One region of the Burkholderia sp. L-4 genome, then DNA from elsewhere that is predicted to be linked to it. Evidence: predicted binding sites of a transcription regulator. Region 1 holds the regulator's gene; the other holds the start of a gene.

Region 1 (15,566 bases):
GTCCGTCAACCGGTATTCGAAGCGCGGCGGCCGCTCCTGATACGCACGCTTGACCAGCACGCCTTCGTCGACGAGCCGCGCGAGCCGTTCGGCCAGCACGTGGCGCGTGAGGCCAAGCTGGGTCTGGAACGCATCGAAGCGGCGGCAGCCGAGGAACGCGTTGCGCAGGATCAGCATGGTCCAGCGGTCGCCGAGCACGGCGAGCGCGCGCGCGACCGAACAGTTCAGCGTGCCGATGTCATCCCATTTCATCGTCGAGTCTCTTGCGTCTTGCTGCGGTTCAGCGAAATAGCGGGTTCGATTATAGAACCCGCCTTCGATTGTCACAGGCGCGGCTGCGTTGACAACGGCCGGCATCGTTGTCAATAATGAGTTCCAATTTAGAACTTACTCGCGCGGCGACGCGCTTTCAACCCGGAGACAACCCGATGAATCCGCTTTCCCTGTCAGGTCTTGATCTGCTGCGCGCAGCCGTCTCGGGCGATGCGCCGCTCGCGTCGATTTCCGAGACGATTCCGATGCGCCCGCTCGACGTCGAACTCGGTTACGTGAAGTTTTCCGCGCGGGCGGACGGCCGTCACCTGAATCCGCTCGGCGGCGTGCATGGCGGGTTCGCCGCGACGGTGCTCGATTCGGTCACGGGGTGCGCGGTGCATTCGATGCTCGACGCGGGCGTCGGCTACGGCACGGTCGACCTGCACGTGAAGATGCTGCGGCCGGTGCCGCGCGACGTCGATCTGGTCGCGGAAGGGCGCGTGATTCACCTGTCGCGTTCGCTGGGCGTCGCCGAGGGGACGCTGAAGACGCCGGACGACAAGATCGTCGCGCATGCGTCGGCGACCTGCTTTATCCAGCGGCCGCAGTAACGGCGGGCCGCAACGCTGCCGTTCGGGCCCGCGGGGGACGCGCCGGGCGGCGTCGAAGGCGGCTTGTAAGCGTGCGCGGCGCACATCTGAAGCGGTCGCTTCAATGTGATAGCGTTTCTGCTTTCCACCGACGCGACAGGAACAGCATGGAATACCGCACACTCGGCGATTCGGGCATCGAGGTCAGCCTGATCGGGCTCGGCACGATGACGTGGGGCGAACAGAACTCGGAGCGCGACGCGCACGAGCAGATCGACTACGCGATCTCGCAGGGCGTGACGCTGATCGATGCCGCGGAGATGTATCCGGTGCCGCCGAAGCCCGACACGCAAGGCCGCACCGAGCAGTACATCGGCACCTGGCTCGCTCAGCATCGTGCGCAGCGCGAGCGCATCGTGCTCGCGACGAAGATCGCGGGCCCCGCGCGGCAGCCGCACAACCCGCGCCATATCCGCGGCGAGGGCAACCAGTTCGATCGCAAGAACCTGACCGAAGCGCTCGACGGCAGTCTCAAGCGGCTGCAGACCGACTATGTCGACCTCTATCAACTGCACTGGCCCGATCGCAGCACGACGACGTTCGGCCGTCCCGCGTATCCGTGGGTCGACGACGCCTACACGGTGCCGATCGAGGAAACGCTCGGTGTGCTCGCGGAATTCGTGAAGGCCGGCAAGGTGCGCGCGATCGGCGTGTCGAACGAAACGCCGTGGGGCGTCGCGCAGTTCCTGCGCGCGGCCGAGAAACTCGGGCTGCCGCGTATCGCGAGCATCCAGAATCCGTACAGCCTGCTGAACCGCACGTTCGAGAACGGGCTGTCGGAATTCACGCATCGCGACGGCGTGGGCCTGCTCGCGTACTCGCCGCTCGCGTTCGGCTGGCTGTCCGGCAAGTACGAGAACGGCGCGCGTCCGGCCGGTGCGCGCATCACGCTGTTCGAGCGCTTCCAGCGCTACAGCAAGCCGCAGGCCGTCGAGGCGACGTCGCGTTACGTCGCGCTCGCGCAGCGCCACGGGCTGTCGCCCGCGCAGCTCGCGCTCGCGTTCGTCAACAGCCGGCCGTTCGTGCGCAGCAACCTGGTCGGCGCGACGTCGCTCGAGCAGTTGAAGGAGAACATCGGCAGCATCGACGTGAAACTGTCCGACGAGATCCTTGCCGAGATCGACGCGCTGCACGAACGGCAGCCGAACCCGGCGCCGTAAACGACGCGCGGCCCGGGCGGCAGCGATGCCGCGACGGGCCGCGCCGGCGGCGCAGCGATGCGCTGCCGCTGCCCGGGTTATCGCATCTTGAGCCGCGTGCGCGCGACGAACAGCGCGGCGAGGCTCAGCACCGCGCAGCCCATCAGATAGAGCGCGGGCGACAGCCGGTTGCCGGTCGCGCTGATCAGCCAGGTGATCATGAACGGCGCAAAGCCGCCGAACAACGTGACGCCCGTGTTGTAGCTGACCGCGAGCCCCGTTGCGCGCGTCTGCGACGGGAACAGTTCGGCCATCAGCGCCGGCAGCGTGCCGCAGTACATCGCCTTCAGCACGCCGATCCAGACCAGTGCGGCGAGCATCGTCGCGAACGACGCGTGATGTGTCAGCCACGCGAACGTCGGCCACACGGTGACGAGCATCAGCAGTGCCGCGGCCGCCATCATGCGGATGCGCCCGGTGCTGTCTGACAGATGGCCGACGACCGGCGTGACGAGCGTCAGCACGAAGCCGGTCGCGAGCGTTGCCGCGAATCCGGTCGACGCAGGCAGCCCGAGCTGCTTGATAGCGTAAGTCGGCATGTACAGGATCATGTAGTTGATCGCGGTCGAGATCACGAGCGCGCCGATCGACAGCAGCACCCGCACCTTCTGCTCCGCGAACAGCTCGCGCACCGGCGCTTCGGAGCGCGCCTGCGTCTTGAACTCGACGCCTTCGTCGACATAACGGCGGATATACAGCCCGACCGGGCCGATCGCGAGCCCGAACAGGAACGGCACGCGCCAGCCCCAGCTTTCGAGCTGCGCGGGTGTCAGCGTGGCCGTCAGCAATGCGCCGAAGCCCGACGCGAGCAGCGTCGCGAGGCCCTGGCTCGCGAACTGCCAGCTCGACATGAAGCCGCGCCGCTGCGGCGCGTGTTCGACGAGGAACGCGGTCGAGCTCGCGAATTCGCCGCCGGCGGAAAAGCCCTGCATCAACCGCGACAGCATGATCCCGAGCGGCGCGAGAATGCCGATCGACGCGTAGGTCGGCATCAGCGCGATCAGCAACGTGCCGGCCATCATCATCGCGATCGACAGCAGCAGCGATGCCTTGCGGCCCGCGCGGTCCGCATAGGCACCGAGCACGAAACCGCCGATCGGCCGGATCAGGTAGGACAGCCCGAACGTGCCGAGCGTCAGCATCAGCGACGTCGCTTCGCTCGTCGCGGGGAAGAACAGCTTGGCGATCGTCACCGCGAAGAAACCGTAGACGATCAGGTCGAACCATTCGAGCGCGTTCCCGATCGACGCCGCGAAGATGATGCGCCGGATCTTCGCCGCGCTGGGGCGGGCGGCGTCCTGCGAGGTCAGGGTGGTCGTGTTCATCGTATGGGCAGGTCCCGAGAAAGGAGCAAAGCGCGTTACAGGGCAGCGCCGGCCGCGGCGGATGCCGCGCGGCGAACGGGCGGCGCGTCGTCGCCGAGATCCCAGAAGAGGCCGGCCATCATCTGCAGCCCCTCGCTGACGACGCTCGCGAGCAGGTGCTCGTCGGGTGCGTGTTGCGAGCACGCCGGGTACGAGTGCGGCACCCATAGCGTCGGCAGCCCGAGCGTGTCGGCGAACACCTCGTTCGGCAGCGTGCCGCCGAGATTCGGCAGGATCGCGGGCTTCTTGCCGGTGGTGCGCGCCAGCGACGCGACGGCCCAGCGGACCCACGGATCGTCCGGCGGCACACGCGTGGCCGGCGCGCCGCGTTCGACGTCGATTTCGATGTCGGTGAACCCGTGCGCGTCGAGGTGCGCGCGCAGGTGCGCATGCAGCGCTTCCCAGTCGGTGCCGACGACGAAACGCAACTGGCAGTGCGCGTACGCGACGGGCGGGATCGCGTTGACGGGATGCTCGGGATTGCCGGCCTTGAATGCGAGGATCTCGAACGTGTTCCAGCCGAACACGCGCTCGGCCGCGGTGAGGCCGGGCTCGCCCCAGTCGGCATCGAGGGCCGGGTCGCCCGGGCCGCCGCCGACGGAAAGGTCGGCGAGCGCGTCGCGCACGGCGGCCGGGATCGGCGGCGGGCGCAGTCCCTCGACGCGAATCGCGCCGCGTGCGTCGACGAGGCTCGCAAGCGCATGCGCGAGCACGATCGCCGGATTGCGCAACAACCCGCCCCAGTTGCCGGAATGGTGTGCGCCGTCGCGGGCGCGCAGGCTCAGCTTGAAGTTGACCGAGCCGCGCGAGCCGAGGAACACGGTCGGGCGCGCGGCGGCGATGCGCGGGCCGTCGGACGCGATCAGCACGTCGGCCGCGAGCGCGTCGCGCGCCTGGCGGCACAGCGCGTCGAGCCCCGGCGACCCCGTTTCCTCGCCCATTTCGATCAGCAGTTTCGCGTTGAAGCCGAGCCGGCCGCCGCGTGCGTCGAGCACGCTTGCGAGCGCGGCGAGGTTGATGGTGTGCTGGCCCTTGTTGTCGGCGCTGCCGCGGCCATACCAGCGGTCACCGTCGGCCGTCAGCGTCCACGGCGACAGCGGCGCGCGCCACTGCGCGTCGTAGCCGCGCACGACGTCGCCGTGGCCGTAGATCAGCACGGTCGGCAGTGCATCGTCTTCATGGCGCGACGCGAGCAGGAACGGGCCGCCGCCAGCGACGGGGTTGTCGACGATCCGCGAGGTGAAGCCGAGGCGGGCGGCCTCGGGTGCGATCTCGTCGGTCAGGTACGCGCGCAGCGCGGCGTCGTTGCCGCTGTCCTGGCTTTCGGTGCGCAGGCCGACGCGGCGGCTCAGGGTCGTGAAGAACGCGCCGGATTCGAACTGGTTCAGCGCGTGCTGGATGGCGGCGGTACGGCTCAAGTCGTATCTCCTCTGACGGGGGCGCTACACGCGCGGACCGCGCATGCAACGTGAAGTGCGATCGATTCTAGGAAGTCGTTTTTTTTGTCACAATGATCGAATTTCGAACCTTTCTTTGCCGAAAAGGCAAAGCGGCGCGGCCGGATGCGGCGCGGAGACAGAACGATGGCGGCTTTCCTGCATGGCCTGGCGTTGCGGTATTTCGTCGAAGTGGCGCGCACCGGCTCGATCAGCGACGCGTCCGCGCGGCTGCACGTGGCCGTGTCGGCGATCAGCCGGCAGATCGCGAAGCTCGAGAGCGAGCTCGGCGCGCCGCTCTTCGAGCGGCGGCCGCGCGGGATGGCGCTGTCGGAGGCCGGCGAGCGGCTGCTGGCGTTCGCGCAGCGCAGCCTGCTGGAAGCCGAGCACGTGATGAAGGACATCGGCGGCCTCGACGCGCTGCACGGCAGCCTGCTGAAGATCGCGTGTTCCGAAGGGTTCGCGATCGATTTTCTGCCCGGCGCGCTCGCAAGCTTCAAGGCGCGCCACCCGGGCGTCGATTTCACCATGTGGGTCGTGTCGCCGGCGGAAGCGACGCGGCGCGTGCGCGACGGCGATGCGGACATCGCGCTGACGTTCAGTCTTGCACCGGAGAAGGGCGTGCGCGTCGAGCATACCGAGCGCGCGCCGGTCTTCGCGCTGGTGCGGCACGATCATCCGCTCGCGACGCGCGACGCGGTGTCGCTCGCCGATGTCGCGCGGCACGCGCATGTGCTGCCCGAGGCCGGCACGACGGTGCGCCAGCTGATCGACATTGCGTGTGCGCTCGACGGGCTGCTGCTCGAGCCCGAACTGACGAGCAACAACACGGCGGCGATGTACGGCTACGCGCGGCGCACGGGGGCGGTGATGTTCACGGGGCTGCTGTCGGTACGCGACCGTTTCGATGCGGACGGTTTCGTCGTCGTGCCCGTGACGAACCCGCAGCTGCGCGAGCGCAGCATCCAGGTGCAGACGATGGCGGGGCGCGATCTGCCCGCGTCGGTACGTGCGTTCCGCGACCACCTGATCGACGCGATGCGGGTTGCATCGACGCCGCCGACGGCCGAGCGCGGCCCGAGACGCCGGCCGTGAGATAATCGTCAATCCGCCTTCCGTGCCCATGCGGCTCTTCGAGCCGCATCGCCCCTGTTCGACGCCAAATTGAAGAACCTGATTGTCACCCTCGATCGCGCCGGCGAGTTCGACGAGATCATCGACGTGCGCACGCCGCTCGAGTTCGCCGAGGATCATATCCCCGGCGCGCTGAACGCGCCCGTGCTCAGCAACGAGGAGCGCGTGCTCGTCGGCACGATGTACCGCCAGGTATCGCCGTACGAGGCGACGCGCGTCGGGGCGGCGATGGTCGCGCGCAACATCGCGCGCCATCTCGACACGACGTTCGCCGACCGGCCGCGCAACTGGCGGCCGCTGATCTACTGCTGGCGCGGCGGCAAGCGCTCGGGTTCGATGACGACCTGGTTCAACCTGATCGGCTGGAAGGCGCGCCAGCTCGACGGCGGGTACAAGTCGTACCGCCAGTCGGTGTGCGCGACGCTCGATTCGCTGCCGACGCGCTTTCGCTACATCGCGCTCGTCGGCCATACCGGCTGCGGCAAGACGCGCCTGCTGAACGCATTGCGCGACGTAGGCGCACAGACGCTCGATCTCGAGGCGCTCGCGTGCCATCGCGGCTCGCTGCTCGGCGCGCTGCCGGGCAAGCCGCAGCCCGCGCAGAAGGGGTTCGATTCGGGGCTCGTCGAAACGCTTGCACGTTTCGACCCCGAATGGCCGGTGTTCGTCGAATCGGAAAGCCGCAGGATCGGGCTCGTGCAGTTGCCGATCGCGCTGATCGAAGCGTTTCATGCCGGCCCGTGGGTACATGTCGAGGCGGCGCACGACGAACGGATCGCGTTCCTTCTCGACGATTACGCGCACCTGTTCGACGAACCGGACGCGTTCAAGGCGCAACTTCATCGGCTGATCGGCCTGCATAGCCGTGAACAGGTGACGCACTGGAAGGCGTTGATCGATGCGAACGCGCGCGCCGAACTGTTCACCGAACTGATCGACAGGCATTACGATCCCGCCTACGCACGAACCTACCGCGCGGTCTACAACAAGCCGAACCGGGCGCTGACGTTCACGTTCCGGCCCAACGCCGCCGACGTGCGCGATCAGGCGCGCACGCTGCTGGCAGAACTCGCGCGAGCCGGGTTGCCCGCATCGGCCGCGCTTGCCGCAGGCACGCAATCCAAAACCGACAAAGACCAATCGACGACTACACGATGACGACCACACGCACCCAACCCAATCCGGCGCTCGGCTGGATGACCTTCCTGCTGATCGCGGTCGCGGGGCTGTTCTATGTGAAATGGTTTCCGTACTACAACAAGGCGTTCGTCGCCGCCGAGCACCATTCGATCGGCCAGTCGATCCTGATGGGCACGTCGGCGAGCGCCCCCGAGCCGTCGTTGAAGGCCGCGCTCGACTACGCCTGGGCGTACGGCAAGGCGATCTGGCAGGCGATGGTGCTCGGCCTGCTGCTCGGCTCGGCCGTGCAGGCGCTGCTGCCCGCGCACTGGGTCGCGCGCGTGCTGGGCCGGACCGGATTCGGCAGCGTTGCCGCGGGCGGCCTGCTGTCGCTGCCCGGGATGATGTGCACGTGCTGCGCGGCGCCGGTCGTCGCGGGGCTGCGCGCACGCCATGCGTCGCCGGGCGGCGCGGTCGCGTTCTGGCTCGGCAACACGGTGCTGAACCCGGCCGCGCTGGTGTTCATGGGTTTCGTGCTCGGCTGGCACTGGAGCGCGCTGCGCCTCGTGCTCGGTATCGCGATGGTGTTCGGGATCGGCTATCTGCTGAACCGCATCGCGCGGCCTGAAGACCGCAGCATCGACGATGCGCAGCTCGCCGCGCTGGCGGCCGAGCAGGCCGCGGCCGGCAATCCGTTCGTCCGCTGGGTGAAGCTGCTCGCGCGCATGGCCGTGCGACTCGTGCCCGAATACATCGTGCTCGTGCTGCTGCTTGGCGCCGCGCGCGCATGGCTGTTCCCGCATATCGGCCCGGACATCGGCAATCATCTCGGCTGGATCGTCGCATTCGCGGTCGCGGGCATGCTGTTCGTGATCCCGACGGCCGGCGAGGTGCCGATCATCCAGGCGATGCTGTCGCTCGGCATGGGGGTCGGCCCGGCCGCCGCGCTGCTGATGACGCTGCCGCCGATCAGCGTGCCGTCGCTCGCGATGCTCGCGCGCTCGTTCAAGCCGTACATGCTGGCGATCGTCGCGACGCTCGTTGTCGTATTCGGGATCGTGAGCGGCTTGCTCGCGCTCGCGCTCGGGTTCTGACGCGCGCAGGCCCGGTGCGATAGCCGTATTCATATTCATCCGGCGCCGCCGCTTCACGCGCGCGGTGCCCTTTACAAGAAGCAAACAGGAAAACGCATGACCCAACCGAAGATTCATCCTCGACTCGAAAAGGCGCTGACGCGCGGCGATCTCGCGATCCGCCAGGCCAATTCCGCGCGGGCGACTGCCGTGTTGAACGCACTCGGCACGATGATCATCGAGGCCTCCGCAACGATCGGCGTCGAGGCCAGCATCGACATTCCGCAGGGCGACCGCATTTACGATCCCGTCAATGGCGTGTGGCCGCAGAAGATGCTGGTGTCGTTCGACGGCCCGGTGGAGGAGGCCGACAAGGAAGAGCTGCGCTCGGTCTATCTGGTGGCCGACGATCCGGGTACGCAGTTCCGCGTCGAATGGCATCGCGCGGACGGCAAGCTCGGTCGCCAGGAAGGCGGCCCGCTCGCGACCGTCGCGTTCCTGACCGACGTCGAGATCCCGTGGAGCGACGACGACGAGTAACGTCGTCGCATCAGACCGGCGCCTGGTGCGCCGGCCGTCAGCGCATCATCCGCCGCCGGAACAGCCACGCGGACAGCACGAATCCGCCGACCGCGTAGCCGGCGAGCACCGCGACGTGCAACGCGATGTCGGTTGCCGGGCGGCCGAGCATCGCGGGCCGGATCAGTTCGACCGCGTTCGCGAGCGGCAGCGCCTGGGCGGCGTGCTGCGCGACCGGCGGCAACTGCGTGATCGGGAAGAACACGCCCGACAGCAGCAGCATCGGCGTCAGCACGAGCGTCTGATAAAACATGAAGAAATCGTAGGACGGCGCAAGCGCCGTCACGATCATCGCGACGCTGGCAAACGCGAGGCCCGCGAGCGCGATCACGGGCAGCGCCGCGAGCATCGACGGAAATCGCGCATAGCCGAGCGCACCCGCGACCAGCATGATCGCGACCCCCGACAGCATCGCCTTGCTGGCCCCCCAGACGATCTCGCCGAGCACGATGTCGCCGAGCGCGAGCGGCGTATGCATGATCGCTTCCCAGGTACGCTGCACGTGCATCCGCGAGAAACCCGAATACATCGACTCGAAGCTCGCGGACATCATCACGCTCGACCCGACCGTGCCGGCCGCGAGGAACGCGATATACGACACCCCGTCGACGTGGCCGAGCATCAGGCCGAGCCCGAAACCCAGCCCGAACAGATAGATCATCGGATCGGCAAGATTGCCGAACATCGATGCGAGCGCGAGCTTGCGCCAGACGAGATAGTTGCGGCGCCAGACGGCAATCCAGTTGGTGGCGTTCGCGGGCATCGCGATCGCGAAGCGTGATTCGCGCGAAGGCGCGGACGGTGTGGCGGCGGAATAGTTGCGCACGTCCATGATCGATCAGTCCTGCATTTCGCGGCCCGTGAGCCGCAGGAATACATCTTCCAGATTGGCCGGGCGGTGCAGATAGCGCAACCCCGTGCGACCCTTGAGTCTCGCGCTGAGCGGCTCCGCGTCGCTCACATAGCAGAACAGCGTCTCGCCGCTGATCTCGGTGCGCTTCGCGAATGCCGACAACTCGTCGCGCAGCGCGGCCGGATCCGGCCCGTAGATCTCGATCACGTCGCAGCCGATCTCAGATTCGATCAGCGCGTGCGGCGCGCCCTCGGCGATCTTGCGGCCTTCCTCGATCACGCATAGCCGGTCGCACAGGCGTTCGGCTTCTTCCATGAAGTGCGTGGTGATCAGGATCGTCTTGCCGCGCGCGAGCAGCGAGCGCAAGCGCTCCCACATCAGGTGCCGCGCTTGCGGATCGAGGCCCGTCGTCGGTTCGTCGAGCACCAGCACGTCGGGATCGTTGACGAGCGCGCGGGCGAGCGTGAGGCGACGCCGCATGCCGCCCGACAGTTCACCGACCTTCGCCTCGGCCTTGCTCTCGAGCTTCGCGAATTCGAGCAGTGGCGGCACGAGTGCGCGCGCGGCTTGCGCCGATATCCCGAAATAGCGGCTGAACACGAGCAGATTCTCGCGGACGGTGAAGTCGGGGTCGAGATTGTCGAACTGCGGGACGACACCGACGCGCTGGCGTGCATGCCGCGCACGCGACGGAACCGGTTCGCCGCACAGGGAAATGGTGCCGGCATCGGGATGCGCGAGGCCGAGCAGCATCTTCAGCGTGGTGGTCTTGCCGGCGCCGTTCGGGCCGAGCAGGCCGTAGCATTCGCCGGCCTGCACGTTGAAGGACAGGCCGTTGACGACGAGCTTGTCGCCATAGCGTTTTTCGACGTTGCGGAAATCGATCGGTGCGACGGACATGGGCATGTTGTCGTTGTAAGCGGGCGCGCGTGGCTATCCGATGCGTGGCCGGCAAGCGAACGGATCGCGCGAATGCGTGTCACACGGGCATGACCGAAGCGCGCGACGCCGGCGTGGCGATGGCCCGCTGGAGTACGAACGGGCCATTCTAGTGCATCGGCTGCGTCTCTTCAGGGCATGCCTGCACGGTGCGATGCATGCGGGCACCGATCGTGCACTGCATCATCGCGCACGCGCCGAGCGGGGCGAATCAGCGTTTTCCATCCCTTGCATCCTGAATTGCGGCGCACCATGATGAATGCGTAGGCTCGTTGTCGCGATAGGGAGGTTTCATGGCCAGTTACAACAAGATTTTGCTGTGTTACGACGGCACGCTCGAAGGGCGCAAGGCACTGCGCTGCGGTGCCAATCTCGCAATGGACCTGAAGGCGGAGACGCACTTGCTGTCGGTTGTCGACATGCGTTCGAGCATTGCGCAAAGCGCAGGTCTGCTGACGGACGTCGCGTGCGGCCGGTTCGAGGAAACCGCGCGGGAAATCCTGCAGGAAGGCGTGAACTGGCTGCGTGAGCGCGGCGTGCAGGCCGAAGGCCATTTCGCATTCGGTTATCCGATCGACGAAATCGCGAATCTCGCGACGGAACTGAAGGTCGATCTCGTCGTCGTCGGCCACCGGTGCCGCAGCGGGCTGTCGAGATGGTGGATGGGGTCGGGCAATACGCAGCTGCTCGATCGCGTGAACTGCAGCATCCTGGTGGCGTGTTCGTCCGCGCAGGAGCAGAAGGAAGAAATCGCGCGCGAGCGTGAAGCGGCCATCGCGAACGGCAAATGATCGAATGATGCGATGACGGCCCGACCGGCGCTGCGAGCCGGTCGGGCGCCGCTGCATCAGCGGTGCGGGTACCGCGCAGCCTGCTACGCGTGCAGGTCGATCGCGGACAATTTCCACGAGAACAGGCCGAAGCGGTGGAATATCGCCGCATAGCGCGTGCCGTCGGCGGTGCGCTGGTACGTGACGACGAATTCATCGATATTCCGGTATCCCGCGCTGGTTTGCTGCTGATGCGGCGGATGCGTTGCATCGCCCGCGCTGGCCGGCGCGGCAGACGTGGATGCGGGTGATGACGCAGCTGTTGCGGCCGCGTTGCTGACGGGGCCGGCGGCGCTCGCCGGCGCCGGACGGGCGGGCGTGTCGGCTGACGCATCGACTTGCGGCTGATTCGACCATTCGGGCGGACGCTCGCCCGGATTGCCGCGCGGCGGCAATCCGCTCATCAGCGCGGCCACGCCCTCCGGCGTCGCGTACGCATCGACCAGCGGGCCGATCAGTGCGGACCCGATCAGCGCGCCGATCACCGCGAACGGATTGTTCTTCTTCACCGCGTCGATCCGGCGCATCAACTCTTCCGTCACCTGCTGCTTCAGGCTGATGCGCAGCGACGGAAAATTGACGTATTCGCTGATGGCCTGCGCGTCGCGCGCGTCGATCGCCGATTTCAGGCGACCGAGCGCGACGTACGGCGACGCGTACGCGTAGCCGACCGCCGCCACGACGGCGACGGCCAGCACGACGATCAGCAGGGGCTTGAGCCGCCATGCGCGGCCCGACGATCCAGTCACGTTGCCTCCGGTGCGGGGATGTTCCGCAATCAGAGACCACCCGGCGTAGCCGATCGTTCCTCCGCGATGCAGCGGTCGATCATCCGGCATACGGCGTCGATCGTGCCGACCATGATCAGCCGCGAACGGCCGTGATAGACGCGCACCGGCGCCCGGCGCGCGGGTTCCGCATGATTCAGGCCGGCGTTCAGCGATACCCGCGCGAACGCGGGGAGCGCCGACGGCAGCAGGGACGCCTGCCGTTCGACTGCGACTTCTTCTTGCACGGGCGCGGCCGCGGACAGCGGTGCGCAGGGCGTGCGGCCGCGCAGATGACGCAGGCGGCCGAATTGACGGAAAGGCAGCAGACGGGCAAGGCGTTCCATGATGTTCTCCTCAGCGAGACGGAATGTCAGAGTTCGCCTGATCGGATCAGTCCGACGGCGATGCCTTCCAGCGCGAACTCCGCGCTGCCGGCCTTGACGAAGATATTTTCGTAATCCGGGTTCTCCGCGATCAGCTCGAGACCGCCAGGCCGGCGCATCAGGCGCTTGACCGTGACGTCGTCGCCGAGACGCGCGACGATGATCTGGCCGTCCTTTGCCTCCGTGCGCTTCTGCACGGCGAGGAGGTCGCCGTCGAGAATGCCGGCGTCGCGCATCGACAGGCCGCGCACCTTCAGCAGGTAGTCGGGCTTGCTCGTGAACAGCGCGGGATCGCACGCGTAGTGCTGCGAGATGTGCTCCTGCGCGAGGATCGGGCTACCGGCCGCGACGCGGCCGACGAGCGGCAGCGACAGCTGCATCAGGCCGGCGTGCGGCAGCGTGAACTGATGCGGGGCGTCGTCGATGCCGAGCAGGCGGATGCCGCGCGACGCGCCGGCGGCCAGCTCGATCACGCCCTTGCGCGCCAGCGCGCGCAGGTGCTCCTCGGCCGCATTCGGCGAACTGAAGCCCAACTCGGCCGCGATCTCGGCACGGGTGGGCGGGAATCCGGAGCGCTCGATCGCGCGACGGATCAAGTCGAACACTTGCTGCTGACGGGCGGTGAGTTTGGTCATGGCTCAACTGTATGGATAGACAGTGAGCTGTATTTTTATACAGTACTTCGCGAATTTCAAGTGTTACGTGAGGTTCGACGCGATCGCGCCGGTTCCGGCGTGATTTTGCGACGCCCCGACGGCGGTTTATCTGCCGCAACCGTCCGTCCCGTCTGCGTTAGCACTTTTGAGTATTAAAAAATGAGGAACGATTATTTTTAATCATGTAACCCGTTCGCTAGACTGGCCCGACATCGCAATACCGACAACACTGGAGAACCAAGGATGGCGAAGCGCAATACGGGGCTGGTGGGCGGAGTGGGCCGCCTGATCGCAACACTCGCGCTGGGCGCGGCGGCGGCGCTGGGCGTCGCGACGCATGCCCGGGCCGATACGACGTTCCTGAACGTGTCGTACGACCCGACGCGCGAGCTGTATCAGGACTTCAACCAGGCGTTCGGCAAGGAGTGGAAGGCGAAGACGGGCGAGACCGTCAACTTCAAGCAGTCGCACGGCGGGTCGGGCGCGCAGGCGCGCTCGGTGCTCGACGGCCTGCAGGCCGACGTCGTCACGCTGGCGCTCGCGTACGACATCGACGCGCTCGCGAACAAGGGGCTCGTGAACAAGGACTGGCAGAAGCGCCTGCCCGACAACGCGTCGCCGTACACGTCGACGATCGTGTTCCTGGTGCGCAAGGGCAATCCGAAGGGGATCAAGGACTGGGACGATCTGACCAAGCCGGGCATCTCGATCGTCACGCCGAACCCGAAGACGTCGGGCGGCGCACGCTGGAACTACCTGGCGGCATGGGCGTACGCGGTGCACAAGCCGGGCGGCAACGAGCAGACGGCCAAGGAATTCGTCACGAAGCTCTACAAGAACGCCGGCGTGCTCGATTCGGGCGCGCGGGGCGCGACGACGAGCTTCGTGCAGCGCGGCATCGGCGACGTGCTGATCGCGTGGGAAAACGAGGCATTCCTGTCGGTGAAGGAATTCGGCACCGACAAGTTCGAGATCGTCGTGCCGTCGGTGAGCATCCTGGCCGAGCCGCCCGTCGCGGTGGTCGACAAGGTGGTCGACAAGAAGGGCACGCGCAAGCTGGCCGAAGCGTACCTGAACTTCCTGTACAGCCCGCAGGGCCAGGAGATCGCGGCGCGCAACTACTACCGGCCGCGTTCGAAGAACGTGCCGGCGGAACTGACGAAGCAGTTCCCGAAGCTGAAGCTGTACACGGTCGACGACACGTTCGGCGGCTGGACGAATGCGCAGAAGACGCATTTCGCGGACGGCGGCGTGTTCGACTCGATCTACAAGCCGCAGTAACGCCATAACGACAGCGGCGCGCCACGCAGCGCGCCGCCTCCCCGACGGCCCGCCGGCGCGATTCACTGCGCCGGCGTTTGCGTCGGACCCGTGAGCAGCATCGACCCAGCAAGAGCATCCGATGACGACGTACACCTTTCGCAAGCCGAGCGCGCTGCCCGGTTTCGGCGTGACACTCGGCATCACGGTGGCCTATTTGAGCCTCGTGGTGCTGATCCCGCTCGCCGCCACGTTCCTGAAGACCGCGACGCTGTCGTGGGACCAGTTCGTCACCGCCGTCACGTCGCCGCGCGTGCTCGCGTCGTACCGGCTGACGTTCTCGGCCGCGCTCGGCGGCGCGCTGATCAACGCCGTGTTCGGCTTCCTCGTCGCGTGGGTGCTCGTGCGCTACACGTTCCCGTTCAAGCGCCTCGTCGATGCGATCGTCGACCTGCCGTTCGCGCTGCCGACGTCGGTCGCCGGCATCTCGCTCGCGGCCGTCTACGCGACCAACGGCTGGGTCGGCCAGTATCTCGCGCCGCTCGGCATCAAGATCGCGTTCACGCCGGCCGGCGTGCTGGTCGCGCTGACCTTCATCGGGCTGCCGTTCGTCGTGCGCACCGTGCAGCCGGTGCTCGAGGATTTCGAGCGCGAGCAGGAGGAAGCGGCCGCATGCCTCGGCGCGTCGCGCTGGCTCACGTTCCGCCGCGTCGTGCTGCCGGCCGTGCTGCCGGCGCTCCTCACCGGCTTCGCGCTCGCATTCGCGCGTGCGCTCGGCGAATACGGCTCGGTGATCTTCATCGCCGGCAACGTGCCGATGAAATCCGAGATCACGTCGCTGCTGATCATCACGAAGCTCGAGCAGTACGACTACGCGGGCGCGACCGCGCTGGCGGTCGTGATGCTGGTCGTGTCGTTCCTGATGCTGCTGCTGATCAACACGCTGCAGTGGTATCTGCAGCGGCGGACGAGCAAGGGCGCAAGCGGCCCCGCGCCCGTCACCGTCGCCGCCGTCGCGGCAGGAGGCCAGCAATGAGCCAGGAGGCCACCGTCGTGCTGAAAACCC
Region 2 (15,566 bases), 600 kb from region 1:
GGCGGCCGACTGGCGGGCCAACTCGCCGGCCGGCCGCCGTTTTGTTTACATGATCGAATTACGCAATCTTTCCCAGCGTTTCCCCGGGCCGAGCGGCTGGGTCGAGGCGTTGCGCAACGTCAACCTGACGATCCCGCAGGGCGAGGTGTTCGGCATCATCGGCCGAAGCGGCGCCGGCAAGAGCACGCTCGTGCGCACCATCAACCTGCTCACGCGGCCGACCGAAGGCAGCGTCGTCGTCGGCGGGCGCGATCTCATGCTGCTGCCGGCGGGCGCGCTGCGCGAGGCGCGCCGCGAGATCGGCATGATCTTCCAGCACTTCAACCTGCTGTCGTCGCGCACGGTGTTCGACAACGTCGCGCTGCCGCTCGAGCTGGCCGGTGCGAGCCGTGCCGAGATCGAGGCCGCCGTGCTGCCGCTGCTCGACCTCGTCGGGCTGTCCGCGCAGAAGGACCGCTACCCGTCGCAGATCAGCGGCGGGCAGAAGCAGCGCGTCGGCATTGCCCGCGCGCTCGCGAGCCAGCCGAAGGTGCTGCTGTCGGACGAAGCGACGTCCGCGCTCGATCCCGAAACCACGCGTTCGATCCTCGATCTGCTGAAGCGCATCAACCGCGAGCTCGGCCTGACGATCGTGCTGATCACGCACCAGATGGAAGTGATCAAGCAGGTATGCGATCGCGTCGCGGTGCTCGATGCCGGGCGCGTGGTCGAGGAGGGCCGCGTGATCGACGTGTTCCTGCAGCCGCATCATGAGGTGACGCGCGCGCTGATCGGCGACGTGATCGCGCAGGAACTCCCGCCCGCGCTGAAGGCACGCGTGGCCGAGCGGCTGAAGACGGGCAGCGGGCACCTGCTGCGGCTCGCGTTCACGGGCTCGGGGGTCGACCAGCCGATCCTGTCGGAGACGATCCGCCGGTACGAACTCGATTTCAACATCCTGCACGGCCAGATCGACGAGATCCAGGGGCAGGCATTCGGTTCGCTCGCGGTGCTCGCGGGCGGCGAGCCGGGCAAGGTCGGGCAGGCGCTCGCGTTCCTGCGCGAGCAAGGTGTGGTGGTAGAGGAGCTTTCGTATGTTGAGTGAGATGTTCGATATGTTCGTGCAGTCGTTCTGGGAGACGCTGATCATGGTCGGCATCTCCGGAGCGGTCGGCGCGCTCGTCGGCCTGCCGCTCGGCGTGCTGCTCTACCTGACCGATCGCCAGGGCGTGCTGCAGAACCTCGCGGTGAACCGCGTGCTCGGCGGCATCGTGAATGCCGTCCGCTCGACGCCGTTCATCATCCTGCTGGTCGCGGTGATTCCGTTCACGCGTCTCGTCACGGGTTCGTCGATCGGCACGGCCGCGGCGGTCGTGCCGCTGACGCTCGCGGCCGCGCCGTTCATCGCGCGTCTCGTCGAGACGGCGTTGCGCGAAGTCGACCGCGGGCTGATCGAGGCCGCGCAATCGATGGGCGCGACCACGTCGCAGATCGTCTTCAAGGTGCTGTTGCCCGAATCGCTGCCGGGCGTCGTCGCGGGTCTGACGATCACGTTCGTGTCGCTGGTCGGTTACTCGGCGATGGCGGGTGCCATCGGCGGCGGCGGGCTCGGCGATCTCGGGATCCGCTACGGGTACCAGCGCTATCTGCCGGAAGTGATGTGGACGGTCGTCGCGATCCTGATCGTGTTCGTGCAGATCGTCCAGTCGTTCGGCGACTGGCTCGTGCGCCGGCTGAGCCACAAATAAGATCAAACCGGTCCGTAAGGGGGACACGATGCAACGACGTTTCATGCTGAAGTTCGCGGCGGCACTGGGTGCGGCCGCACTGTTCGCGGGCGCGCACGCGCAGGCCGAAACCATCAAGGTGGGCGTGACGGGCGGACCGCACGCGCAGATCATGGAAGTGGTGAAGAAGGTCGCGGCGAAGAGCGGCCTCGATATCCGTATCGTCGAATTCTCCGATTACGTGCAGCCGAACGCCGCGCTCGCGTCGGGCGACCTCGACGCGAACAGCTACCAGCACGATCCGTATCTGCAGGCGCAGGTGAAGGATCGCGGCTACAAGCTGATCAAGGTCGCGGATACCGTGACGTTTCCGATGGGCATCTATTCGAAGCGCGTGAAATCGCTGGCCGAACTGAAGCCGGGCGCGCGCGTCGCGGTGCCGAACGACCCGACCAACGGCGGCCGCGCGCTGCTGTTGCTGCAGAAGCAGGGGCTGCTGAAGCTGCGTGCGGATGCGGGGCTGAAGGCGACGCCGCTCGACATCGTCGACAATCCGCGCAAGCTGAAGATCGTCGAGCTCGATGCGGCGCAGATTCCGCGCTCGCTCGGCGACGTCGACGCGGCCGCGATCAACACCAACTACGCGATGGAAGCGGGGTTGAAACCGAATCAGGATGCGATCGCGATCGAGGGCCCGAACGGCCCTTACGCAAACATTCTCGCGATTCGCGACGCGGACCGGAACAAGCCGTGGGTCGCGAAACTGATCGCGGCCTATCATTCGGCCGACGTGAAGCAATTCATCGAGGGCAAGTTCGGCGGGGCGGTCATCGCCGCCTGGTGACGGGCAGAGGACGGACGCCCGGCGGGATTAGAGTCGATGATCGAAAACCCGGGCTTTGCGTCCGGGTTTTTTCTCTTTTAAAATAGAACGACCGTTCGCTATCATTGGCGCGTCGCCAAGAAGCGGTATCCTCGACAGCCACGATGGATGGGTCCGCTTGGCCGCGCAGTCATGAGGCCTCGCTATAGAATGGCCTCTGGTCGTATTCGTAACTTTGGAGCGTGTGCATGAAAATCCTGGTGCCAGTGAAAAGAGTGGTCGATTACAACGTGAAGGTCCGCGTGAAGTCGGACAACACGGGCGTCGACATCGCGAACGTGAAGATGTCGATGAACCCGTTCGACGAAATCGCCGTTGAAGAAGCCGTGCGCCTGAAGGAAGCGGGCGTCGCGACCGAAGTGATCGCGGTGTCGGTGGGCGTGACGCAAGCGCAGGAAACGCTGCGCACGGCGCTGGCGATCGGCGCGGATCGCGCGATCCTCGTCGAATCGAACGACAGCGTCGAGCCGCTGGCCGTCGCGAAGATCCTGAAGGCGCTGGTCGACAAGGAGCAGCCGCAGCTGGTGATCCTCGGCAAGCAGGCGATCGACGACGATTCGAACCAGACGGGCCAGATGCTGGCCGCGCTGGCCGGCCTGCCGCAAGCGACGTTCGCGTCGAAGGTCACGATCGCGGACGGCAAGGCAACCGTCGCACGCGAAGTCGACGGCGGCGCGGAAACGCTGTCGCTGACGCTGCCGGCGGTCGTGACGACCGACCTGCGCCTGAACGAGCCGCGTTACGTGACGCTGCCGAACATCATGAAGGCGAAGAAGAAGCCGCTGGAAACCGTGAAGCCGGAAGACCTCGGTGTGGACGTCGCGCCGCGTCTGAAGACGCTGAAGGTGGTCGAGCCGCCGAAGCGCGCGGCCGGCGTGAAGGTGCCGGACGTGAAGACGCTGGTCGAGAAGCTGAAGACCGAAGCCAAGGTGCTGTAAGAGGGAGCGGAAAGAAATGACGATTCTGGTGATTGCAGAACACGACAACGCGTCGATCAAGGCCGCGACGCTGAACACGGTGGCGGCGGCAGCGAAGATCGGCGGTGACATCCACGTGCTGGTCGCGGGCCACAATGCACAAGCAGCGGCTGACGCGGCAGCAAAGATCGCAGGCGTGTCCAAGGTGCTGCTGGCCGACGCGCCGCAACTGGCCGCGGGCCTGGCGGAAAACGTCGAGGCAACCGCGCTGAACATCGCGAAGGACTACTCGCACATCCTCGCGCCGGCCACCGCGTACGGCAAGAACATCGCGCCGCGTATCGCCGCGAAGCTGGACGTCGCGCAGATCTCGGACATCACGGCGGTCGACAGTGCCGACACGTTCGAGCGCCCGATCTACGCGGGCAACGCGATCGCGACGGTGCAGTCGAGCGACCCGATCAAGGTCATCACGGTGCGTGCGACGGGTTTCGATCCGGTGGCAGCGGAAGGCGGCAGCGCAGCGGTCGAGAAGATCGAAGCGGCGGCGGATGCCGGCAAGTCGCAGTTCGTGAGCCGTGAAGTGACGAAGCTGGACCGTCCGGAGCTGACGTCGGCGAGCATCATCGTGTCGGGCGGCCGCGGTCTGGGCAGCGGCGAGAACTACACGAAGGTGCTGGAACCGCTGGCCGACAAGCTGTCGGCGGCACTGGGCGCATCGCGCGCGGCAGTCGACGCCGGCTACGTGCCGAACGACTACCAGGTCGGCCAGACCGGCAAGATCGTCGCCCCGCAGCTGTACATCGCGGTCGGCATCTCGGGTGCGATCCAGCATCTGGCCGGCATGAAGGATTCGAAGGTGATCGTCGCGATCAACAAGGATCCGGAAGCGCCGATCTTCAGCGTGGCCGACTACGGCCTCGTCGGCGATCTGTTCTCGCTGGTGCCGGAGCTCGTGAGCGAGCTCGGCTGACGCGGCCTGACGCTTCAGCGTTAAGCACACGGGAAAAGGGGCGCGCCGAGCGCCCCTTTTTTTACGCCATCGACAAAAGAGAGAAGAGGAGACGCGCCATGAGTTATGTCGCCCCCGTCAAGGACATGCTGTTCGTGCTGAAGGAACTCGCGGGCATCGACGCCGTCGCGCAGTTGCCGGGTTTCGAGGATGCCGGTTACGACACGGCGCAGGCCGTGCTCGAGGAGTCCGCGAAGTTCTGCGGCGAGGTGCTGGCGCCGCTGAACGTCGAGGGCGACCGCCACCCGAGCAGCTGGAAGGACGGTGTGGTGGGCGCGACGCCCGGCTTCGGCGACGCGTTCCGCCAGTTCGTCGAAGGCGGCTGGCAGGGGCTGCAGCATCCGGCCGAGTACGATGGCCAGGGGCTGCCGAAGCTGATCGCGACGCCGTGCATCGAGATGCTGAACGCCGCGAACCTGTCGTTCGCGCTGTGTCCGCTGCTCACCGACGGCGCGATCGAGGCGCTGCTGACGGCCGGCACCGACGAGCAGAAGCAGCGCTACGTGCCGAAGCTGATCTCCGGCGAATGGACCGGCACGATGAACCTGACCGAGCCGCAGGCGGGTTCCGACCTCGCGCTGGTGCGCTCGCGCGCCGAGCCGCAGGGCGACGGCACGTACAAGGTGTTCGGCACGAAGATCTTCATCACGTGGGGCGAGCACGACATGGCGGACAACATCGTCCACCTGGTGCTGGCGCGCACGCCGAACGCGCCGGAAGGCGTGAAGGGCATCTCGCTGTTCATCGTGCCGAAGTTCATGGTCAACGCGGACGGGTCGCTGGGCGCGCGCAACGACGTGCACTGCGTGTCGATCGAGCACAAGCTCGGGATCAAGGCGAGCCCGACGGCGGTGCTGCAGTACGGCGATCACGGCGGGGCGATCGGTTACCTCGTGGGCGAGGAGAACCGCGGCCTCGAATACATGTTCATCATGATGAACGCGGCGCGCTTCGGCGTCGGGATGCAGGGGATCGGCGTGGCGGACCGCGCGTACCAGAAGGCGGCGGCATTCGCGAAGGAGCGCGTGCAGAGCCGCCCGGTGGACGGCTCGGCCAGGCAGTCGGTGACGATCATCCATCACCCGGACGTGCGGCGGATGCTCGGCACGATGCGCGCGCTGACCGAAGGCGCGCGGGCGCTGGCGTACGTGGCGGCGTCGCACAGCGACATGGCCCATCGCCATGCGGACGAGGCGACGCGGGCGCGTCATCAGGCGATCTACGAGTATCTGGTGCCGGTGGTGAAGGGCTGGAGCACGGAGATGGTGAACGACGTGGCGAGCCTGGGCGTGCAGGTGCACGGCGGGATGGGCTTCATCGAGGAGACGGGCGCGGCGCAGTACTACCGCGATGCGCGGATCCTGGCGATCTACGAAGGGACGACGGCGATCCAGGCGAACGACCTGGTGGGCCGCAAGACGATGCGCGACGGGGGCGCGGTGGCGAAGGGGCTGCTCGCGGAGATCGACGCCACGGTGGCGGCGCTGGGCAAGCTGGACGGTGCGGCGGCCGCGTCGATGAAGGTACAGCTGGAGAAAGGTGCCCGCGCGCTGGCATCGGCGGTGGATTACGTGGTGGCGAACGTGAAGCAGGACCCGAACGCGGTGTTCGCGGGGAGCGTGCCGTACCTGAAGCTGGCGGGCGTGGTGCTGTGCGGGTGGCAGATGGCGCGCGCGCTGGTGGCGGCGCAGGCGAACCGCGCGAGCGACCCGGCGTTTTTCGATGCGAAGATCGCGATCGCGCAATGTTATGCGGAACACATTCTCGTGCAGGCCGGTGCGCTCGAGGCGTCGATCGTCGGCGCGAAGGGCAACGAGAGCGTGCTCGCGTTGACGGAAGACCAGTTCTGACCGCGAGCAACGCCGTCGACGCAACGAAAAAGGCGCCCGAGGGCGCCTTTCCTTTTGCCGCCGGCCGGCCCGTGTTGCGGGCCGTCGCGGCTCAGGCGTAGGCCGGGCGCGTCTGGCCGGCCACGTCCTTCAGGTAGCGATGCACCGACAGGTCGTCGGCCTGGATCGCGGGCATTTTGCCCGAGATCAGGTCGGCGAGCAGTTGGCCCGAGCCGCACGACATCGTCCAGCCGAGCGTGCCGTGGCCGGTGTTCAGGAACAGGTTCGACACCGGCGTGCGGCCGACGATCGGCGTGCCGTCCGGCGTCATCGGGCGCAGGCCCGTCCAGAACGTGGCCTTCGACGTGTCGCCGCCGCCCGGGAACAGGTCGTTGACGCACATCTCGAGCGTTTCGCGGCGCGCGGCGCGCAGCTTCTTGTCGAAGCCGACGATTTCCGCCATGCCGCCGACACGGATGCGCTGGTCGAAACGCGTGATCGCGATCTTGTAGGTTTCGTCGAGCACGGTCGACACCGGAGCGGCCGCTTCGTTGACGATCGGCGCGGTGATCGAATAGCCCTTCAGCGGATAGACCGGGATCTTCATCAGGTTCGAGATGAAGTTCGTCGAGTACGAGCCGAGCGCGACGACGTACGCGTCCGCGCGCACCGTCTCGCTGCCGCACTGCACGCCGGCGATCTTGCCGCCCGCGATCGCGAGCGCATCGATCGGCGTGTTGTAGCGGAACTTGACGCCGAGCGATTCGGCGAGCGCGGCCAGGCGCGTCGTGAACAGCTGGCAATCGCCCGTTTCGTCGCCCGGCAGGCGCAGGCCGCCCGTCAGCTTGTGCGAGACGGCGGCAAGCGCCGGTTCGGCATTCTTCAGTTCGGCCGGCGACAGCAGTTCGAACGGCACGTTCGCTTCCCGCAGCACCGCGATGTCCTTCGCCGCGCCGTCGAGTTGCTGCTGCGTGCGGAACAGTTGCAGCGTGCCGCCCGTGCGGCCTTCGTACTCGATGCCCGTATCGGCGCGCAGCGCCTGCAGGCAGTCGCGGCTGTATTCGGCGAGGCGGACCATGCGGCCCTTGTTGACCGCATAGCGCTCGGCCGTGCAGTTGCGCAGCATCTGGTACATCCACTGGAGCTGGAAGCGCGTGCCGTCGAGGCGGATCGCGAGCGGCGCATGCTTTTCGAACATCCACTTGACGGCTTTCAGCGGCACGCCGGGCGCGGCCCACGGTGCGGCATAACCGGGCGAGATCTGGCCTGCGTTCGCGAAGCTCGTCTCGAGCGCCGGGCCGGCTTCCCGGTCGATCACGGTGACTTCATGGCCGGCGCGCGCAAGGTAATACGCGCTTGCCACGCCCACTACACCACTGCCCAGAATGACGACTCGCATAGCTGCTCCAGATGGAAGGGACCAGATCGAGGCCGGGCGCGTGTGCGGCTCCGTGTAACCTCTAGCTGATCTAGTTTTTTGCGCTATGGTATTGTCGAATGTGTAGGTTTTGTTATCGTATTTTTCAGGTTTTCAGCATAAACAAATGAGAACGCAACGTCAGCCCGTACGCTCGCTCGACAAGCTCGACCGGCGCATCCTGAAACTGCTCCAGGACGACGGCCGGATGGCGATGAAAGACCTCGCGGAACAGGTCGGACTGACCGTCACGCCGTGCATCGAGCGCGTGCGTCGCATGGAGCGCGACGGCGTGATCACCGGCTATCACGCGCGGGTCGACCCAGGTCAGCTGGGGGCCGCGCTGCTGGTGTTCGTCGAGATCACGCTTGGCCACAAGGGCGGCAACATGTTCGAGCAATTCCGCCGGGAAGTGATGAAGATCGACGAGGTGCTCGAATGCCATCTGGTTTCCGGCGATTTCGACTACCTGATCAAGGCGCGGATCGGCGAGATGGCCGACTACCGGAAGCTGCTCGGCGACATCCTGCTGCAACTGCCCGGCGCGGTGCAGTCGAAGAGCTATGTCGTGATGGAGGAAATCAAGGAAACGCTGACGATTGCCGTCGGCGAGTGACGCGTCGGCAGCCTGTTGTCGAGCCCCTTATCCCGCCCTTGGCATGCTGCGCCCAATACTGTATAAATGTACAGTATTGGGCGCAGGCGAAGGGGTGGGCATATGGACGATCGGTCCGACAACGAATTTCCGGTAGCGCCGCCCGTGCCCCGCAAGGGGCGCGGTGCGGTCGACAACCTGCAGGGGCGGTATGAAATCGCGCAGCGCGAAGCGGTCGACGACGGCTGGACGCACGAGTCGGACGATGCCGACTTCCCCGCGCCGCTGCGCACGCAGGTGTTCGAGGAGCGTGCGAAAAGCATCCTGACGCACAACCAGTCGCCCGATATTCCGTTCAGCGTATCGCTCAACCCGTATCGCGGCTGCGAGCACGGTTGCATCTACTGCTTCGCGCGGCCGACGCACAGCTATCTCGGCCTGTCGCCGGGGCTCGATTTCGAAAGCCGCATCTACGCGAAGGTCAACGCGGCCGAGCTGCTCGAGCGCGAGATTTCGCGCAAGCGCTACGTGCCGGAGCCGATCGCGCTCGGCGTCAACACCGACGCGTACCAGCCGGTCGAGCGCGACCTGCGCATCACGCGCAGCGTGATCCAGGTGATGCACGATCGCGGGTTGCCGTTCGCGGCGATCACGAAATCGTCGCTGATCGAGCGCGATCTCGACCTGCTCGCACCGATGGCCGAGCGCGGGCAGGTGATGGCGGCGGTCACGATCACGACACTCGATGCCGATCTCGCTCGTACGCTCGAGCCCCGCGCGGCCACGCCGGCGCGACGGCTGCGCACGATCCGCGCGCTGCGCGACGCGGGCGTGCCGGTCGGCGTGAGCATTGCGCCGGTGATTCCGTTCGTGTCCGAGCCCGACATGGAGCGCGTGCTCGAGGCGTGCGCGGAAGCCGGCGCGACGCACGCAAGCTACATCATCCTGCGGCTGCCGTGGGAGGTCGCGCCGCTGTTCAAGAACTGGCTCGCCGCGCATTTCCCCGACCGCGCGGAACGCGTGATGAACCGCGTGCGCGACATGCGCGGCGGCAAGGACTACGACGCGGATTTCTCGAAGCGGATGAAGGGCGAGGGGATCTGGGCGGACCTGTTGCGGCAGCGCTTTCGCCAGGCCGTCAAGCGGCTCGGGTTGAACGAGCGCACGAACGGCATTCTCGATCTGTCGCAGTTCCGCGGTGCGCCGGCCGCGGTCGCGCCGGTGCCGCGTGTTGCCGGACGTTCGGCCGGTGCGAAGCCACGCGACGACATGCAGTTGAATCTGTTCTGATACGCGAGCAAGGCCGCCGCGTGCCGGCACCGGGCGAGGGCCCTCGGCGCCGCGTCCGTCGTGCTTACTGCGAAATCTGCTTCGCGGCTTCGACCTGCGATTCGAAATACGTCTGGAACGACAGCGCGAGTGCGGTCATCAGCAGGAACGCGCCGATCAGCAGCGAGAAGATCACGACGAAGATCACGGTCCAGCCCGACTTGCTGTGCTTGCCGGTGTCCGCGTTGAATTGCGCATCCCATTTTTCGTCAGGGCGCAGCCCGTAGACGAGTGCGGCGAGGAATGCCGCCAGCAGCGAGATCGCGCCGGGTATCGCGAGCCACCAGCCGAGGCCGGCAGTGCGTTGGGTCGCCGCAAGCAAAAGGAAGCCCGGGATGCCGACGATCGTCGCAAGCAGGTGCGCCCAGCCGTACACGTCGCGCAAGCCATACAGATAGAAGCGGTGCGCGCCGAGCGAACCGAACAGGAACGCGAGGGCGGCAGTGAGCGTCTTGGAGCGGAAGCGGCGGGACGGTGCGGTGCTGCTGGACATGGATGGCGGCGGATGGTCGTTGGCATGGGCGGCCGGCGGGCCGGCGCGGGCGCGCGGCCCGGCACGCATTCTACGATGCCCGGTCGGGCCCGGTCACCCCTTGCCTGCGTCAAGGTGCCGCATAGGTCACGCGGTAGATGGCGCCGGCGTAATCGTCGCTGACGAGCAGCGAGCCGTCCGGCAGCGGCAGCACGTCGGCCGGGCGTCCCCATACCGTGCCGTCGGGGCGCAGCCAGCCCGTGACGAACGGCATCTGCTGCGCGTGGCTGCCGTCCGCCGACACGATCACGCGCATCACGCGGTAGCCGACCTTCGTGCTGCGGTTCCACGACCCGTGTTCGGCGATGAACACGTTATTGCGATACGACGCCGGAAACATCGGCCCGGTATAGAAGCGCATGCCGAGCGCGGCGACATGCGCGCCGAGTTTCAGGACGGGCGGCGCGTAGCGGCGGCACACGCCGGCGCTGCCGAATTCGGGGTCGGGCGTATCGCCGCCATGGCAATAAGGAAAGCCGAAGTCGAGTCCGGCGCGCGGGGCGCGATTCAGCTTGTCATCGGGTACGTCGTCGCCCATCAGGTCGCGCCCGTTGTCGGTAAACCACAGCTCGCCCGAATCGGGATGCCATGCGAAGCCGACCGTATTGCGTACACCGCGCGCGACCACCTCGCGTTCGCTGCCGTCCGCCTTCATGCGCGCGATGATCGCGTAGCGGCTGCGATCGGCGAGGCAGGCATTGCACGGTGCGCCGGTCGGCACGTACAGCTTGCCGTCGGGGCCGAACGCGATGAATTTCCAGCCGTGATGATGTTCCGTCGGTAGCGCATCGGTCACGACGACGGGGGCGGGCGGTCGGGCGAGCCGATCGTCGACATGATCGACGCGCAGGATCCGCGATACGGCGGATATATAGAGGGCGCCATCGCGGTAGGCGACGCCGACGGGCATGTCGAGCCCGGAGGCGATCACGTAGTGCGCGGTGATCCGGCCCTCGGGCATCGCGAACGCGTGCACGCGGCCTTCGCGTGTGCCGACATACAGGATGCCGCGGGGCGACCAGGCCATTTCGCGCGCGGCCGGTACCGTGTCGGTCAGGATTTCCACGTGGAAGCCGGGCGGGACGACGAGTTCACTCACCGGCAACGGCGCGGCAAACGCCGGTGCGGACGCGAGGCTGGCAAGGCCGGCGAGCAGCGCCGTGAAACGGTTCTGCGCGCGGCGCGTCGAGGCAGCGGGAAGGGGCGGCATGACGGCGGGAAACGTCCTGGACACGACGATTGTATGCCCGCCCGACAGGCCGCCCGCGGAATTTTGCGCGTAAGTGTTTGTTGTACCTCTGGTTTCCGGCTATAATCGCGTGTTTCAGTAGTTTCGAACCCGGTTTTCCGAAGGACATCATATGGTTATCATCCGTCTGGCTCGTGGCGGCTCGAAGAAGCGCCCGTTCTACAACATCGTCGCTACCGATTCGCGCAACCGTCGTGACGGCCGCTTCATCGAGCGCGTCGGCTTCTACAACCCGGTCGCCACGAAGGGCGAATCGCTGCGTATCGCTCAGGATCGCCTGACGTACTGGCAAGGCGTTGGCGCGCAACTGTCGCCGACCGTCCAGCGTCTCGTGAAGGAAGCGCAAAAGGCGCAACCGGCTGCCTAACATGGCACGGTGTGCCGGTCGTGCCGGCTGTGAGGTGCATTGATGGCGGGTCACGATTCCGGTAATGCAAGGCGCGGGCGTGCGTCATTCGGCGCGTTCGTCCGCAAGCCGGTCGAGCGCGACGCTGTCGCGAGCGCCGGTGAGGCTGCCGAGCAAGGTGGTCTCGAAGCGACGCAAGCCTGGCCCGACGACGCAGTCGAGGTCGGGGCGGTAGTCGACGCCTACGGCCTGAAGGGCTGGGTCAAGGTGGCGACGCATGCCGACGCCGGTCGCGGCGGCGATGCATTGCTCAACGCGCGTCGCTGGTGGCTGGAGCGCGGTGCGGAGCGGCTTTCGGTCCGCATCATGCAGTCGAAGACGCACAGCGACACCGTCGTTGCGCAACCCGCGGGCGTCAGCGACCGCGATGCCGCACTCGCGATGCGCGGCTTTCGCGTGTTCGTGCGCCGGGAAGATTTCCCGGCACTGGCCGCGGACGAATTCTATTGGGTCGACCTGATCGGTCTCGATGTCGTCAACGAGCAATCGGTGGCGCTCGGGAAGGTGAGCGGGATGATCGACAACGGCGTGCATTCGATCATGCGTGTCGAGTATCCGGCGACCGGCAAAGACGGTCAGCCGACCACCGACGAACGGTTGATCCCGTTTGTCGGCGTATACGTCAAAACGGTGGATCAGGCGGCGCGTCGGATCGTCGTCGACTGGGAAGCCGATTACTGAAATGAACCAGGTAACCGAGAGCGCGGTGCAGTTCGACGTCGTCACGCTCTTTCCCGAGATGTTCCGTGCACTGACCGACTGGGGCATCACCAGCCGGGCCGTCAAGCAGGGGCGCTTCGGGCTGCGCACCTGGAACCCGCGTGATTTCACGACGGACAACTACCGCACGGTCGATGATCGTCCGTACGGCGGCGGTCCGGGCATGGTGATGTTGGCGAAGCCGCTCGAAGCCGCCATTGACGCCGCGAAAGCGGCGCAGGCGGAGCAGGGCATCGCGAGCACGCGTGTCGTGATGATGTCGCCGCAGGGCGCGCCGCTCACGCATGAGCGTGCCGTGCGGATGGCGCAGGAGCCCGGTGTCGTCGTGCTGTGCGGCCGCTACGAAGCGATCGACCAGCGTCTGCTCGACCGGTGCGTCGACGAGGAAATCAGCCTCGGCGATTTCGTCCTGTCGGGCGGCGAACTGCCGGCGATGGCGATGATGGATGCCGTCGTGCGGCTGCTGCCCGGCGTGCTGAACGATTCGCTGTCGGCCGTGCAGGACAGTTTCGCCGACGGCCTGCTCGATTGCCCGCACTACACGCGCCCCGAGGAATACCAAGGCGTGCGCGTGCCGGACGTGCTGCTCGGCGGGCATCATGCCGAGATCGAGCGGTGGCGGCGGCAGGAAGCATTGCGGAATACGTGGCGGAAGCGGCCGGACCTGATCGTCCGGGCGCGCCGCGAGAAGTTGCTGAGCCGGGCCGACGAGGCGTGGCTTGCGAACCTCGCACGCGAAGCGAAGGACGCCTCCTGAGGCGGCTGCGCGAGCGGGAATTGGCGGTGCCGTGCATGCGTGTGCGGTGCCTGATGTGAATCCATCCTCTATCGGGGCCAGGCCTGGAAGCAGGCGGGTACCAACGCCGACACGATGGCATAAGGAGTCAGTAATGAATCTGATCGCAAAACTTGAGCAGGAAGAAATCGAGCGCGCGCTCGCCGGCAAGACGATCCCCGAATTCGCCCCGGGCGACACGGTGATCGTGAACGTGAACGTGGTTGAAGGTAACCGCAAGCGCGTTCAGGCTTACGAAGGCGTCGTGATCGCGATTCGCAACCGTGGTCTGAACTCGAACTTCATCGTCCGCAAGATCTCGTCGGGCGAAGGCGTCGAGCGTACGTTCCAGACGTACTCGCCGCTGCTGGCAAGCATCGTCGTGAAGCGTCGCGGCGATGTGCGTCGTGCGAAGCTGTACTACCTGCGCGAGCGTTCGGGCAAGTCGGCTCGTATCAAGGAAAAGCTGGTGTCGAAGGATCGCGCCGCAGCAGCTTCCCAAGAGTAAGAGCTGTAAGGAAAAAGCACCCACCCGGGTGCTTTTTTCATTCTGGCGCGACAATATGCTCGATACGACACGAACCCGAGAGCCCCATTGAATCGCCGCCCCATCATCGATCCCGAAGTCCTGCCGGTCGAAGGCACCGGTGCCGGCCTGCCTGTCATCGATCCCCCGCTGATGACGCCGTCCGGCTTGCGCGAACGTTTCGCGCGTACGCTCGACTGGAGCGTCGAGCCCGGCGAGGCGAGGCTGCAGGAAGGCGTCGATCCGCGCAGCGCGGCCGTCCTCATGCCGCTCGTCGTCCGCGAGTCGGGCCTGACCGTGCTGTTGACCCAGCGTGCCGACCACCTGAACGACCACGCCGGGCAGATCAGCTTCCCCGGCGGCCGTCGCGAGACGTTCGATCGCGATGCAACGGCCACCGCGTTGCGCGAGGCGAAGGAAGAGATCGGGCTGGCCGCCGAACGGGTCGAGATCCTCGGTGCGCTACCCGACTACCTGACCGGCACGGGCTTCTGCGTGACGCCGGTGGTCGGCCTCGTGCATCCGCCGTTCACGGTGCAGGCCGATACGTTCGAAGTCGCCGAGATTTTCGAAGTGCCGCTCGCGTTCGTGATGAATCCCGCGAACCATCAGGTCCGCGTGTTCCGCTGGGAAGGCGGCGAGCGTCGTTTTTTTGCGATGCCCTATCCGAATGGCGAACCGGGCGGGCATTACTTCATCTGGGGCGCAACTGCCGGCATGTTTCGCAATCTCTACCGCTTCTTGGCCGCCGGCTAGGCGCATGCACCGGCCGGCGCGCGCGGCCGGCCGCCGGGCGACCGCGCCGGCAGCCATGCGGGGCTGGCGCTGTGCTATCGTTATGCAAAAAATGACATAACTCCGAAGACGGCGCCACGCATGACTTTCTTTTCGGTTCTCCTCGCCCTCATCATCGAACAGGTCCGCGCGTTATCACCGAGCAATCCGGTGTTTGCGCTGTTCCAGTTTCATGCGGAAACCGTTGCGCATGGCCTCGACGCCGGCAAGCAGAAGCACGGCATCCTCGCCTGGCTCGCGGTCGTGCTGCCGTGGGTGCTGATCGTCGCGCTGATCTATTTCCTGCTGTACAAGGTGAGCTTCGTGCTCGCGTTCCTGTGGAACGTCGTCGTCGTGTATTTCACGCTCGGCTTCCGCCAGTTCAGCCACTACTTCACCGACATCCACCTCGCGCTCAACAACGACGACGTGCCGCGTGCGCGCGAAATCCTCCGTGAGTGGACGGGCATCGACACGGTCGACATGCCGGTCGGCGAAATCGTCCGCCATACGCTGATTCATGCAGTTGTCGCGTCGCATCGCCACGTGTTCGGCGTGTTCTTCTGGTATGTGCTGCCGATCGGCCCGGCCGGCGCCGTGCTGTACCGGATTTCCGAATACCTCGCGCGCAGCTGGTCGACGCCGGGCGACGACCGCACGGCCGCGTTCTCGACGTTCGCGCAGCGCGCGTTTTTCGTGATCGACTGGATTCCCGCGCGATTGACCGCGCTCGGCTTCGCGATCGTCGGCAATTTCGAGGATGCGATCTACGCGTGGCGCAATCACACGCGCCAGTGGCCCGACCCGAACGACGGCGTGCTGCTCGCCGCCGGCAGCGGGGCGCTCGGCGCGCGTCTCGCGGGGCCGCTCGCGGAGCCGTCGAGCCTCGATGCGCT

The links. Region 1 encodes LexA, which represses DNA repair genes until DNA is damaged. Its sites were predicted from a motif close to ACTGTATNNNNATACAGT; they were not measured.
Region 2: a site for LexA is predicted at 8,438-8,455, ahead of AC1VVG_RS05425 (PA0069 family radical SAM protein). Genes of this name have one in related genera too.

What each region holds. Positions count from the first base shown of each region.
Region 1 covers NZ_JBXEOX010000001.1:1,743,014-1,758,579, forward strand. Annotated here, with positions in the region: gene AC1VVG_RS08175 (winged helix-turn-helix transcriptional regulator) at 1-252, opposite strand, end outside; gene AC1VVG_RS08180 (PaaI family thioesterase) at 429-866, shown strand; gene AC1VVG_RS08185 (NADP(H)-dependent aldo-keto reductase) at 1,013-2,065, shown strand; gene AC1VVG_RS08190 (MFS transporter) at 2,143-3,429, opposite strand; gene AC1VVG_RS08195 (M20 family metallopeptidase) at 3,465-4,886, opposite strand; gene AC1VVG_RS08200 (LysR family transcriptional regulator) at 5,052-5,999, shown strand; gene mnmH (tRNA 2-selenouridine(34) synthase MnmH) at 6,069-7,196, shown strand; gene AC1VVG_RS08210 (permease) at 7,193-8,251, shown strand; gene AC1VVG_RS08215 (hypothetical protein) at 8,348-8,770, shown strand; gene AC1VVG_RS08220 (ABC transporter permease) at 8,808-9,641, opposite strand; gene nodI (nodulation factor ABC transporter ATP-binding protein NodI) at 9,648-10,562, opposite strand; gene AC1VVG_RS08230 (universal stress protein) at 10,895-11,392, shown strand; gene AC1VVG_RS08235 (DUF2939 domain-containing protein) at 11,476-12,180, opposite strand; gene AC1VVG_RS08240 (hypothetical protein) at 12,210-12,545, opposite strand; gene lexA (transcriptional repressor LexA) at 12,572-13,219, opposite strand; gene AC1VVG_RS08250 (sulfate ABC transporter substrate-binding protein) at 13,484-14,521, shown strand; gene cysT (sulfate ABC transporter permease subunit CysT) at 14,643-15,536, shown strand; gene cysW (sulfate ABC transporter permease subunit CysW) at 15,533-15,566, shown strand, end outside.
Region 2 covers NZ_JBXEOX010000001.1:1,143,996-1,159,561, forward strand. Annotated here, with positions in the region: gene AC1VVG_RS05385 (methionine ABC transporter ATP-binding protein) at 50-1,084, shown strand; gene AC1VVG_RS05390 (methionine ABC transporter permease) at 1,074-1,727, shown strand; gene AC1VVG_RS05395 (MetQ/NlpA family ABC transporter substrate-binding protein) at 1,756-2,550, shown strand; gene AC1VVG_RS05400 (electron transfer flavoprotein subunit beta/FixA family protein) at 2,778-3,527, shown strand; gene AC1VVG_RS05405 (electron transfer flavoprotein subunit alpha/FixB family protein) at 3,544-4,479, shown strand; gene AC1VVG_RS05410 (acyl-CoA dehydrogenase) at 4,578-6,368, shown strand; gene AC1VVG_RS05415 (D-amino acid dehydrogenase) at 6,460-7,746, opposite strand; gene AC1VVG_RS05420 (Lrp/AsnC ligand binding domain-containing protein) at 7,892-8,380, shown strand; gene AC1VVG_RS05425 (PA0069 family radical SAM protein) at 8,483-9,649, shown strand; gene AC1VVG_RS05430 (NINE protein) at 9,714-10,181, opposite strand; gene AC1VVG_RS05435 (PQQ-dependent sugar dehydrogenase) at 10,291-11,430, opposite strand; gene rpsP (30S ribosomal protein S16) at 11,582-11,836, shown strand; gene rimM (ribosome maturation factor RimM) at 11,879-12,556, shown strand; gene trmD (tRNA (guanosine(37)-N1)-methyltransferase TrmD) at 12,558-13,352, shown strand; gene rplS (50S ribosomal protein L19) at 13,486-13,878, shown strand; gene AC1VVG_RS05460 (CoA pyrophosphatase) at 13,966-14,652, shown strand; gene AC1VVG_RS05465 (CobD/CbiB family protein) at 14,773-15,566, shown strand, end outside.